4 regions of the Marinobacter sp. genome follow, and region 3 is predicted to be linked to each of the others. Evidence: predicted binding sites of a transcription regulator. Region 3 holds the regulator's gene; each other region holds the start of a gene.
What was found. Region 3 encodes LexA, which represses DNA repair genes until DNA is damaged. Its sites were predicted from a motif close to CTGTNTNNNNANACAG; they were not measured.

Region 1: recA (recombinase RecA) is a predicted target of LexA. The motif match lies at 976-991, and genes of this name have one in related genera.
Region 2: recN (DNA repair protein RecN) is a predicted target of LexA. The motif match lies at 941-956, and genes of this name have one in related genera.
Region 4: imuA (translesion DNA synthesis-associated protein ImuA) is a predicted target of LexA. The motif match lies at 1,498-1,513, and genes of this name have one in related genera.

What each region holds. Positions count from the first base shown of each region.
Region 1 is NZ_OZ245935.1:27,624-30,864, reverse strand. It holds gene recA (recombinase RecA) at 1-878, opposite strand, end outside; gene pncC (nicotinamide-nucleotide amidase) at 1,043-1,543, opposite strand; gene mutS (DNA mismatch repair protein MutS) at 1,626-3,241, shown strand, end outside.
Region 2 is NZ_OZ245935.1:2,350,044-2,353,284, reverse strand. It holds gene recN (DNA repair protein RecN) at 1-901, opposite strand, end outside; gene grpE (nucleotide exchange factor GrpE) at 1,157-1,756, shown strand; gene dnaK (molecular chaperone DnaK) at 1,849-3,241, shown strand, end outside.
Region 3 is NZ_OZ245935.1:1,393,728-1,396,968, reverse strand. It holds gene ACO06L_RS06350 (gamma-glutamyl-gamma-aminobutyrate hydrolase family protein) at 1-695, opposite strand, end outside; gene ACO06L_RS06345 (amidoligase family protein) at 688-1,689, opposite strand; gene lexA (transcriptional repressor LexA) at 1,900-2,511, shown strand; gene ACO06L_RS06335 (cell division inhibitor SulA) at 2,553-3,044, shown strand; gene ACO06L_RS06330 (hypothetical protein) at 3,049-3,241, opposite strand, start outside.
Region 4 is NZ_OZ245935.1:299,100-302,340, forward strand. It holds gene ACO06L_RS01330 (Y-family DNA polymerase) at 1-779, opposite strand, end outside; gene imuA (translesion DNA synthesis-associated protein ImuA) at 789-1,478, opposite strand; gene ACO06L_RS01340 (4a-hydroxytetrahydrobiopterin dehydratase) at 1,607-1,954, shown strand; gene ACO06L_RS01345 (hypothetical protein) at 2,230-2,544, opposite strand; gene ACO06L_RS01350 (addiction module protein) at 2,547-2,783, opposite strand; gene ACO06L_RS01355 (transposase) at 2,923-3,241, shown strand, end outside.

The DNA of each region.
Region 1 (3,241 bases), 1.4 Mb from region 3:
TTGTAGGCGTACCAGGCCCCGGACTTGTCAACAAAGCCTTCCTTAACGCCCATATCCAGAACTTCCGCCATGTGGTAGATGCCCTTGCCGTACATGATCTGGAACTCGGCCTGTTTAAACGGTGGTGAAACCTTGTTCTTGACCACTTTAACGCGGGTCTCGTTACCAACCACCTCATCGCCGTCTTTCACGGCGCCGATGCGGCGGATATCAAGACGAACGGAAGAATAGAATTTCAGGGCGTTACCACCGGTCGTGGTTTCGGGCGAGCCGAACATCACCCCGATTTTCATACGGATCTGGTTGATGAAGATCATCAGGCAGTTGGCGTGTTTGACGTTACCCGTCAGTTTTCGCAGCGCCTGGGACATCAGTCGCGCCTGCAGACCAACGTGGCTGTCGCCCATTTCACCCTCAATCTCCGCTTTCGGGGTCAAGGCCGCCACGGAGTCCACGATGATCACGTCTACCGCGTTGGAGCGCACCAGCATATCGGCGATTTCCAGGGCCTGCTCACCGGTATCCGGCTGGGAAACCAGCAGCTCATCCACGTTGACGCCCAGCTTCTCGGCATACACCGGATCGAGAGCGTGCTCGGCATCCACAAACGCACAGGTTTTGCCGGCTTTCTGGGCTTCTGCAATCACCTGCAGGGTGAGCGTGGTCTTACCGGAACTCTCCGGACCGTAGATTTCGCAGATCCGACCATAGGGAAGACCACCGATACCCAGGGCTACATCCAGCCCCAGGGAACCGGTGGAGACCGCAGGAATGGCTTCACGGGGCTGATCGCCCATTTTCATGACAGCGCCCTTGCCAAACTGGCGCTCGATCTGCCCAAGTGCTGCGCTCAATGCTTTCTTGCGGTTGTCTTCCATCAGTGCAAACCCTCTGTCGCCCGGGCCACCAACCTCAGATAAAGGCCGGCAGCGAAATAGTGGATCGGGAATCCGTACAGCTTAAACAGTCAATTCCCTGTATATTTGAACAGTATTAAAACATAACCCGCAGAGGAGACCAACCCCCTCGGATGTGAAAGCCGTCAGAGTTCGCCCACAAAATCGTTAACCCCTTGAAGGGCAAAGAGAACGGCTTGTCGGCGAACCTGCTCACGATCACCATCAAAGTGCTTTACCACCGCCACGGTGGAGGCCGGACTGCTACCCCAGGCAAACCAGACTGTGCCCACAGGCTTGTCCTCGCTGCCACCTCCGGGCCCGGCTACACCGCTGATGGCCACGGCAACGTCCGCGTCTGTCGCCACCAGGGCACCGGCCACCATTTCCCGCACCACCGGTTCGCTGACCGCCCCATGTTCATCCAGCGACTTCCGGGTCACGCCCAGCAACCCCTGCTTGGCCTCATTGCTGTAGGTTACCAGCCCGCCAAGCACGTAAGCCGAGGACCCGGCCCGGTCGGTCAGTACCTTGGCAACCCAGCCGCCGGTGCAACTTTCCGCCGTAGCGACAGTACGGCCGGTTCGCAGCAGTCGTTCACCAAGGCGATTGCCTGCCTCTTCCAATTCCTGATCGCTGGCCAGCATAATGACCTCCTTCATTTCATCGCGGCGGTTATTTTCTTACAATTCACGCCTTCATCCAAAGCAAGGCTACCCGGACCCGTTCATGTCAGCAGCTCAGACCGATCTTTCCAAGCACACGCCCATGATGCAGCAGTACCTGAAGATCAAGGGCCAGCACCCCAACGAACTGGTGTTCTACCGCATGGGGGATTTCTACGAGCTGTTCTACGAAGACGCCAAGAAGGCGGCGGAGCTGATGGACATCACCCTCACCGCCCGGGGCCAGTCCGGAGGCAACCCGATCCCCATGGCGGGCATCCCCTATCATTCTTCTGAGGGCTACATTGCCCGGCTGGTTCGGGCAGGTCAATCCATCGCCATCTGCGAACAGATTGGTGACCCGGCTACCAGCAAGGGACCGGTTGACCGTCAGGTGGTACGGATCGTCACCCCTGGCACCCTGAGCGACGATGCCTACCTGGAGGATCGCCGGGACAACCTGCTGGTTGCCATCTTTAACCACCGGGAACAGTTCGGTTTTGCCTCACTCGATATCTCCAGCGGCCGTTTTGCCGTTTCAGAACTGGAGAACCTGGAAGCCCTGCAGGGCGAACTTCAGCGACTGCGCCCGGCGGAAATTCTGATCAGCGAGGACTTTCCCTACGAGGAAATTCTGGAGGGCTTCACCGGAATTCGCCGTCAGGGCCCATGGCTGTTTGAATCCGATACCGCCCGGCGGGTGATTACCCAACAGCTGCAGGTGCGAGACCTGACCGGATTCGGCTGCGAAGACCTGAACCTGGCGGTCTGTGCCGCCGGTTGTCTGCTGCAGTACGCCAAGGAAACCCAGCGCACCGCCCTGCCCCATATTCGCAAGCTGACCCGCGAGCGTCGGGATGAAGCGGTGATTCTGGATGCCGCCAGTCGCCGCAACCTGGAAATCGACACCAACCTGATGGGCGGCCACCAGTACACCCTGGCCTGGGTGATGGACCGCACCGCCACCGCCATGGGTGGCCGGGAGCTTCGGCGCTGGCTGAACCGCCCGCTGCGGGATGTGGAGATCGTCCGTCAGCGACAGCAAGCGGTTTCAGCGCTGCTCGACGGGTTTCACTACGAGCCTGTACACGACCTTCTGAAAGCCGTTGGCGACATTGAGCGGGTACTGGCCCGTGTCGCCCTTCGGTCAGCGCGCCCTCGAGACCTGGCACGGCTTCGCGACGCCTTTCAGGCCTTGCCGGACCTGCAGGAAACCCTGAAACCGGTTAACTCCCACCATGTCGTCAAGCTGGCGACCACCATTGGCGAATACCCGGAACTGGCCGACCTTTTGGAGCGCTCCATCATCGACAATCCTCCGGTGGTGATTCGCGAAGGCGGGGTTATCCGGGAAGGCTTCGACGAGGAGCTGGACGAGCTGCGCAACATCAGCGAGAACGCCGGCCAGTATCTGCTGGACGTGGAAACCCGGGAGCGGGACCGCACCGGCATCAGCACCCTGAAGGTGGGTTACAACCGGGTCCACGGCTATTACATCGAAATCAGCCGGGCCCAGTCGGACCAGGCGCCGGTGGATTACATTCGCCGACAGACCCTGAAGAATGCCGAGCGCTTCATTACGCCGGAACTGAAAGAATTTGAAGACAAGGCCCTCAGCGCCAAGAGCCGGGCGCTTGCCCGTGAGAAAGGCCTGTACGATGAGGTCCTGGAAACCGTGGC
Region 2 (3,241 bases), 960 kb from region 3:
CCACTTCCGACAGACGTGCCGGGTCGGCCTCATAGTCTTCGACAAAGTGGCGCAGGTTGTCGCCGGCCTCGCTGATCTGGATCTGGGCTTCGTTCAGCATCTGGATGGTGTCGGCCAGTGCAGGCACATCCACGGGAAGCTGTTCCAGTTGTTGCAGTGCCTGGCGAACCAGATCAGCCGCGCTGGTTTCATCTTCCGTGCAAAACAGGGCCGCCTGGTGGCTGTTGTGCAGAACTGTGTCTGCCTGGCTCAGTTGGGCCTGTTCCCGTTCCAGCTGTTCTTGCTCGCCGTCTTCCAGTGCCAGGCGGTCCAGTTCTTCCACCTGGTAACGCAGCAGTTGCAGCTTGGCCTCCGCTTCATCGGCATTCTGCCGGCGCTCGGTCAGCCGTTGGCGGATCTGGTTCCAGGTTTTCCAGGCTTCGCGGGTGTCGGCGGCCAGAGCCTCAACGCCGGCAAACTCGTCCACCAGCTTGCGGTGGGTTTCCTTGCGCAGCAGGGACTGATGTTGGTGCTGGCTGTGAATGTCCATCAGTAACCCGCCGAGTTCCTTCAAATGGTTCAGCGGGCAGGGTTGGCCATTGATGTAGGCGCGGGAGCGGCCATCTTTGCTGATTACCCGGCGCAGAATGCAGTCGTTCTCGTCATCCAGCTCATGCTCTGCCAGCCAGGTGCTGGCCTCGGGAATGTCAGATACGTCGAAGGTGGCTGTGATATCGGCGCGCTTGGCGCCATGACGAACCGCGCCGGCATCTGCGCGCCCCCCCATGGCCAGCCCGAGAGCGTCCAGCACGATGGATTTGCCGGCGCCGGTCTCGCCGGTGAGCGCTGTCATCCCCTTGCTGAACTGGAGTTCCACCCGTTCGGCGATGGCGTAATTGGAAACCGTAAGTTGAGTCAGCATGCAGATACCCTCCGCGTTCTTCCTGAGACCGGCAAAACACTGTTTGTGTATACAGTTACTGTGAATATATACAGGGTTTTTGCTGTTTGCAAACCTGTTGAGGGGATTTTCTTCAGGATTGCAGGCATTGGTGGTTGAAACCTGAAGAGCGGGCCCCATATCCGTTCGCAACGACATTTTCCGGCTCGCCGCGGCCGGAGCCCATGTTTAACCGGCCACTGACAGCGGGCCGCTTCAGAATAATCAGGAGTAGTCATGAGCACTGACGAGAACCGGAATGAGCACGAGGAACTGAACGAAGCCCTCGAGGCTGCTAAAGAGGAAGCCCAGTCTGCTGAAGCAGAGGCTGGCGAGGGTGAAGGCTCGGAAGTAGAAGCGCTCAAGGCCCAGGTTCAGGAGTTCCAGGAGCAGATGTTGCGCTCCCAGGCGGAGATGCAGAACGTTCGGCGCCGCGCCGAGATTGACGTGGAGAAAGCTCACAAGTTTGCCCTGGAAAAGTTCGTTAAGGAGCTGCTGCCGGTTGCAGACAGTCTTGAAAAGGCGGTTGAGAGCACCGAGGGTCACGAGGAATCAGGCGAGCTGGTTGCCTCCATTCGCGAAGGCGTGGAGATGACTCTGAGTCTGTTCATGTCCAGCCTGAAGAAATTCAATGTTGAGCAGATCAACCCTGTGGGCGAACCGTTCGATCCCCAGCATCATGAAGCCATGTCCATGGTGCCTGCGCCGGATGCCGAGCCGAACAGCGTGGTTGCCGTGGTTCAGAAAGGGTATCTGCTGAATGGTCGTGTTGTGCGGCCGGCCATGGTGGTGGTCGCCAAAGCGGAAGATGCACCAAAAATTGATGAGCAGGCTTGAAAAGCCGATTAAAGCGCCAATATAGCCAGTAAATAGCGACAGCGGAGGCAAATGCCCTCCGGGAAAGCATTCAGAAGAATCGGAGTGACTCAATGAGCAAAATTATCGGTATCGATCTGGGAACGACCAACTCCTGTGTTGCCATCATGGATGGCGATAAGGTGAAGGTTATTGAAAACGCCGAGGGTGATCGCACCACCCCGTCCATCATCGCCTACACAGACGATGGCGAGACCCTGGTTGGCCAGTCAGCCAAGCGCCAGGCTGTAACCAACCCGCACAACACCCTTTACGCCATCAAGCGTCTGATCGGTCGTCGTTTTGAAGACGACGTGGTTCAGAAAGACATCAAGATGGTGCCGTACAAAATCGCCAAGGCGGACAACGGTGACGCCTGGGTAGAGGTGAAGGGCGAGAAGATGGCGCCGCCGCAGGTGTCTGCAGAAGTTCTCAAGAAAATGAAGAAGACTGCAGAAGACTACCTGGGTGAGAAAGTGACCGAAGCGGTTATCACCGTGCCGGCCTACTTCAACGACAGCCAGCGTCAGGCTACCAAGGATGCAGGCAAGATTGCCGGTCTGGAAGTGAAGCGGATTATCAACGAGCCGACCGCGGCTGCCCTGGCTTATGGCCTGGACAAGAAGAGCGGCGACCGCACCGTGGCTGTATATGACCTGGGGGGTGGTACCTTTGACCTGTCCATCATCGAAATTGCCGATGTGGACGGTGAGCACCAGTTCGAGGTTCTGGCCACCAACGGTGACACCTTCCTCGGTGGTGAAGACTTCGATCTGAAAATCATCGAGTACCTGGCAGACCAGTTCAAGAAAGACAGCGGCATCGACCTGCGTGGCGACTCCCTGGCGATGCAGCGCCTGAAGGAAGCTGGCGAGAAGGCCAAGATTGAGCTTTCCAGCAGCCAGCAGACCGACGTTAACCTGCCGTACATCACTGCAGACGCGTCTGGTCCCAAGCACATGAATGTGAAGCTGACCCGCGCCAAGCTGGAGTCCCTGGTGGAAGACCTGGTCCAGCGCAGCCTTGAGCCCTGTAAGGTGGCTCTGGAAGACGCCGGCATGAAGGCTGGTGAAATCGACGAGGTTATCCTGGTTGGTGGTCAGACCCGTATGCCGCTGGTGCAGGAGAAGGTTAAAGAGTTCTTCGGCAAAGAAGCCCGCAAGGACGTTAACCCGGATGAAGCCGTGGCCATGGGTGCTGCGATTCAGGCGGCCGTTCTGTCTGGCGACGTGAAAGACGTATTGCTGCTGGACGTAACCCCGCTGACCCTGGGTATCGAAACCATGGGTGGCGTGGCAACTCCGCTGATCGATAAGAACACCACGATCCCGACCAAGAAGTCGCAGACCTTCTCTACAGCGGATGACAACCAGACTGCCGTGACCATTCACGTGGTCCAGGGTGAGCGCAAGCAGGCGAACCAGAACAAATCTCTGGGCCGTTTCGACCTGGCAGATATTCCGCCGG
Region 3 (3,241 bases):
AATCGGCGGGCGGCATCCACGAACTGGCCAAAGATGCGCCGGTGCCCACCATGGTAGAGCAGATATTCAGGATGCCACTGTATACCTGTCAGCCACTGGCCTCCTGTGCTTTCAATGGCCTGTACGAAAAGGTCATTATCCACGGCGGTCACACGCAGATTCCGGCCCAGGCGCTTGATTGTCTGGCTGTGAATCCGGTTGGCGCCGATCACCGGCGAGCGCATCGCTTGTTCAAGCCGGCTGTGCGTGACCAGACGCACGGTTTGCAGGGGCAATAGCAACGGGCGATGTCGGGTATTGAACCTCAGCGGTGTCACGTTCTGGCACAGCGACCCGCCATGAAAAACGTTGATGAACTGTGCACCGCGGCAAATCCCGAGCACGGGAATACCAATGGCCTCAGCCTGCTCAAGCAGCGACTGATCGGTTGCATCCCGTTTGCGGTCATAGTGAGCGGTAACCCGGGGTTCCTGGCCGTATCGCTCTGGATGGACATGGGTGCCGCCGGAGAGTACCAGGCCATCCAGCATGGCTACGGCTACCCGTGATCCGGGACGAATGTAATGGGTACGGGCGCCGTGAAGACGCAGTCCAAGGCTGATCAGACGATGGGCCAGGCTTTTGCGGGCGGGGCCGCTGATGCCGATGGTCAGGCCGGGAACCTCAAGCTCCTGTTCCGAATGCTGTTCAGACATACCCGTTCTTGGCCAGCCAGTCTTCGGTAGTTTCCTGCCAGCTGTGGGTCAGGTTATGCAGGTTGAGTTTCCGCCGCTCCCGGAACAGTCGCCGCATGTCGGCCAGGTCGTCCGGATTGTTGGCCAGTTGCTCCAGTACGGTCCAATCGTTCCACACGGTGGAAAAATGCCAGTCGGGATTATCGATGTCGCAATCCGGCAAGCGGTAGTGCAGGGTTGGCCGGCTCTTGATCCTCGGGTCCTGAACATGGCGTTCAAGGCGCTCCCTGTCCAGATGGGCAAAGAGCGGGAGCAGATCAAGCGCACGGTTGCGGGTTGGATTGAACTCCAGGTAGTCCTCCATCAGTTCGCCGAGATTTGGCTGGTAGTTATCTTCCATCAGAAGCTCGGTGTAGCGACCATGCCAGGGTTCGATGTAGGTCGTGAATTTGCGGCTGACATCCAGTTGATGCCGGTGCTTGAGCCAGTCGTACAGCGCAGCAAACGCCTGAAAGTAGCGGACCAATGTCTCCGGGCTGAGATCCGGCAGTTCCGGGTTCAGCTGCAGTCCGAAGGCAAAATAGATGGCATCCCGGCTGCCCAGCGCACCGGCCTTCCTGAGGTCGTCAACGAGAGATTCGATGGCATCCAGGCTGGAAAATGGCAGGGGTGGACTGATGATTTCCAGGGGCACAACACGCTCTGCGGCCGCATCAATCACATCCATCGCCTGGCCACCCAGTTCCCTGATCGATTCAGGAAGTCGCCCATCGGTCAAATCCAGATCCTTGATAGGGTCGGAATCAAGCTCCACCGTGAATTCGCCGAGTTCTGTCTGCAGTGCTGTCACGTACCGTGACTGGAGTACCGGGGTACCTTTCAATAGTTTGGCGGCCAATGTGACCAGCTCATCGTAGCCCAGGCCGGATAGCTCGATCTCGACGCCAACCCGGCGTTCCTTCCCTTCGTTTGTCTTCAGGATGTCAGGCATCCTGCAGGCACTGGCTTGGGTCATGGTGCTCCCTGATTCGTGAGGACTCGTGCGTTAACCATATCACACGGCTGGAGATCATCATCGTTAAGCGAATGCAAGAAAATCATGGGCCTGACTTTACACTGGATAAAACACTGTATATAGTCAGTTTACTGTATAAAAAAACAGGGCGCCCGGTGCGGTTTTTCCGGAAAGCGAATTCCGGCCCAGGCCCCGATATAGCGGAGTAGCTTGATGAAGCTGACAGCAAGGCAGTCACAGGTACTGGATATCATACGCCGATACGTCGATGAGACCGGCTATCCGCCAACTCGCGCTGAAATCGCGGCGGAACTGGGTTTCCGTTCGGCCAATGCAGCAGAGGAGCATCTTCGCGCGCTGGCTCGTAAAGGGGCCATCGAGATGGTGCCCGGGGCCAGCCGCGGTATCCGTCTGCCTGAGGCTGAAGAAGATCTGGGTTTGCCGGTTATCGGGCAGGTTGCGGCCGGTAGTCCGATCCTCGCCCAGGAGCACATTGAGGATCACTGCACTCTCCGGCCTGAGTTCTTCTCGCCCTCGGCAGACTACCTGTTGCGGGTTCGGGGCATGAGCATGAAGGATATTGGCATTCTTGATGGCGACTTGCTGGCGGTGCACAGCACACAGGATGTTCACAATGGCCAGGTGGTCGTTGCCCGGGTTGGCGATGAGGTCACGGTAAAGCGTTTCCGTAAGGAAGGCTCGAAAGTCTACCTGATTGCCGAGAACGAAGAATTCGAACCCATCGAAGTAGACCTGACAGAGCAGGAATTGTTCATCGAAGGTCTGGGTGTCGGTGTTATCCGCCGCTCTGATCTGCACTGATCAGTCCGGATAGCCTCAGATAGATTGAAAACGGGTGAATTATGGAACAAATGAGCTTTAATCAGAATCTGGCCTACAATCCTAATGCTCTGTCCTGTTCAGTGCCGGCAACCGCCGCCCGCGAGCGACGTTCTGTCATTCGCGCCCGACGTTCTCCGGAACCCACCGAAGCCAAGGTCGCCGGCAACGTAACGGAAATTATCCTGCCGGAGGGCCAGGTAGAAAACTTCCAGCTGCTGCTGCCCATGCTGACCCAACTGAACCAGGAAAAGCGTTGGCTGGCCTGGATCGACCCGCCTCAGGCATTGGTCAGCAAGTGGCAAAAAATGCATGGGATCGTGGCTGGCGAGTTGCTGGTGCTTCGTTCAACACCGGACTATCCAGCTCAGGAGCTGGCCGAGCGAGCCCTCAGCGCGGGTACGTGCCATGCGGTGGTCATGTGGACCCGTAAACTGGGGCGAGCTGCCCTGGAATCCCTGCAAAAAGCTTCTGCCGAAGGCAGCAGTCACGGGGTCGTTCTCAGGCAGCGTTAGTCGCTCAGTGGAGAGTGTAGGAGGGCTGGGCGTCTGAAGCGTCCAATTCGTCATCTTCCCAGTCGATATCGTGGGCAACATTGCCCACAGCCTCAATGCCTGCGGCGATCATTGCTTTGGCGACGGACATATCACGGTCTTCCATCATTTCCCGGGCTTCTTCCGAGAAAGAGATCTTTACCAGCGGCGCACTGTCA
Region 4 (3,241 bases), 1.1 Mb from region 3:
TCGACAAGCATGCGCTGGAGCGGAAACAGCAGCCCCTGGGTGTGTTCTATTTCCTGCACAAAATCCGCCTGTTGCCGAAACGAGTGGGGCGGCTGCCAGGGCGTGCGGGGATCTGGCCGGGTGCCCTGGATTTTCTGGATGTAAGCCAGAAGCTCTGGAGACAGACGCCGTGCCAGTTCGCCGGGCGGTAAATCAAACACCTCCCCCAACGTGTTCAGCCCCAGGCGCTGCAAACGGGTACAGGCTTTCTCGTTGAATTCCGCTGCCAGCAGGGGCATCTGGCTCAGGCTTCGAAGAATGTGGCCTTTGTCTGCCGTGCATTCCCCCTTGCCGGCGCGGGCAATCAGCCGGGCCGACAAAGGGGTATAGCCAATACCGATCCAGGCATTCAGCTGGCGCTCATTCAGCCCCTGTTCCACGGTTTGCCAAACGGCGGGCAGCCCGCCATACAGTTTTTGAAGGCTGCCAATTTCGGCCAGCAGACCATCGGGCGGCACCAACACAATATGGGCCGCATAGCGGTACAGCCAGCGGGCCTGATCTTCCAGAATCCTGGCTTCCTGGGTTTCATCGGCCCGCACCATGCCCAGATCCGGCGCCAGGCTGATGGCGGTTTTCAGGCGCATGCCGCTACGAATACCCTGGCTCCTGGCGTCCGGGCAGGCCTGGATCACCTTCTGGCCAGAGCCTTCAACCACCACCAGGGCGCCCTCATCTTCACGGGTGCGCCGAATATGGTCCAGCACCAGGTGCGGGAAATGCAGATACAGCCAGAGCATGGAGCGTTATTACCCGGTTGAACCCGACCAGGGGCCCCGGACAACCCGGGTGGTTTCACGGAAGGAGAGATCGGCCCGCTGGGCCATGGCCAGTGAACAGCGCTGCCCGGGCCAGCTACCCCGGCGCTTGAGCACATTCACCTTGAGATCCTGCTGCTCCCCCGGTTCCAGCTCCAGCCGCAGGGCAGCCGGAGAATTCTGCCCGGCGTAACATCGTTCCCGGAACAGCACACACACATTGCTCCCGGCTTCGGCGGCCAGTTGCAGGCGACGGACTTCCCGTGAGGCCAGCTTGCCCGGCCAGGCCATGACCAGGCCTGTTACTGGTGAACGCAGACAGTTCTCCAGTGTCCACAGAAAGTCGCCCTCATCGTCGGTATGGATCAGCACCACCTGGTCCAGGTTGACGCCTTCCCGGGCCAGGGCAGGGGCATAGGGCGTATGCGGCGGGTTCAGCCAGAACACACTTTTGCCTTCTTCGCACACCCGTTGCATCAGCGGCAGAAGCAAATGCAGCTCACCAATACCCGGTGCATCCAGCAGGCATTCGCTCAAGGCACCCCGGGGCCAGCCCAGGCCACCGAGCTGGTTATCCAGCACCTGGTAACCGGTGGGCTCCGCCGGCTGTGTGGTCTGGGTGTGGCGGTGCCCCTGCCAGACACGGGCATCCTGCATCAGCGTGTTCAGAAGCTCGCTCATGATGAAAACTCTCAAAATACTGTTTAAATATACAGTATTCTGAAAGTGGCCGGATTTCAAGAGAAGGGTTGATAAAGCGAAGGGCACGACCCACGCTTGTAGTACAGCCATCAACCATGGAGGTTGAAATGAGTGACCTGAAAGCACACAGCTGTGAAGCCTGCAGCCCGAACGCACCAAAGGCCACCGAGGAAGAAAAGCAGCAGCTGCACAAAGATGTTCCAGACTGGGAAATTCTGGAAATTGACGGTGAAGAACAGCTTCACAAGGTCTACAAGCTCAAAAACTTTATAAAAGCTTTGGAGTTCACCAACAAGATTGGCGAACTCGCCGAAGAGGAAGACCACCACCCTGTGATTGTGCTGGAGTACGGCAAAGTCGCAGTCAGCTGGTGGAGCCACGAAATCGGCGGCCTGCACAAAAACGACTTTATCCTGGCAGCGAGAACCGACGCTGCGTTCAACGACATGCAATAACCCGAACTGCGGCGGAACCTGGTTTCCGTCGCTGTCCCATCGACAGTTTCCAGTTCCTGATCCGCCCCACCATCAGGCTCTCTATTGCTTTCGATACTTCGGCAAAAAGCTGGCTGAAATAGCAGTCGCAATATGCACTCTGGCATGCCGAACAACATCGCAAAGAGCTCAACGTGAAGAAGCTTGTTGCAGCCTGAAGTAGCACATAACCAGACCATGCGCCGAATGCCAAAACCTCCGCTTCGCTGGGATTTTGTCACCGATGATGGCGGGCGTTAGGGCTTAATGCGTTTCCGCCAATAGCCAGGTTTTCGGGAGTGGTGAGCAACGGCAATGACTACAGCTCCTTCTGGAAGCTCAATGGCGACTATATCGTATGGGAAACGCTCCAGAATCAAGCGCCTCGCACCGGTATCGCCGGCTTCTTGCGGGAGAAGTGATAAGGGAATGAAGTCTTCTTCAATAACGTCGATGGCAGCATCAACAGCAGCAAAAAACTCGGCTCCGAGTCCAGGCTGCTCATATTCATACCATGCTGCCGCCTCTATTGCTTCCTGCGAGGCCTCTTCCAGTATCCTTACTGTTCGCACTGTTACTGGCCTAACTTTGCTCGCATCTTTGATCGAAATTCTTCACGGCTGAGCAACGTGGCTTTTCCGCTTTTGACCTTGGACACACGGCGAACAATTTCATCGTTCCAAGCCTGTTCGACTGAGTCGTCACGAGGGCCGTCCAGGCTCATGATTAGCTCCCGAGCCAGCGCTGCACGCTCCGACTCGGAGAGAGTCGAAATCTGGGAGCGTAGGTGGTCTAATGTTTCGGTAGTCATGAGGCCTCCGCAAGTGACGATACAAGTATGCTATCCCGATTCAAAGACGCTAACAAGGCGGTCAACGGGACGCTGCACTTCCCCCACTTCAGTAGACACGCATCGATAACTCCTCAACAGGAGAAGAACGATGCCTGCAATGAACACGGGGAAGAAGACCCAAAGGTACAGCATTGAGTTCAAAGTCAAAGCGGTGGAGTGGAGCTACCAGCCCCACCGAAGTGTAAAAGGGGTGGCCGAGGCGCTGGATATTCACCCCTTCATGCTGTCACGCTGGCGAAAGGAATACCGGGAAGGGAAGTTCGCCATGAAGCGGGTCAAGAAAGCACCAGCGGGCGCCAAAGAGCTATTGAAGGAACGGGATGAGATCAATCGTCTGAAACGCCGGATAGCGGAGCTTCAGGAGGAAAATGACATCCTAAAAAAGTTTCAACGTTTTCAGGCAGAGGAACGACGGA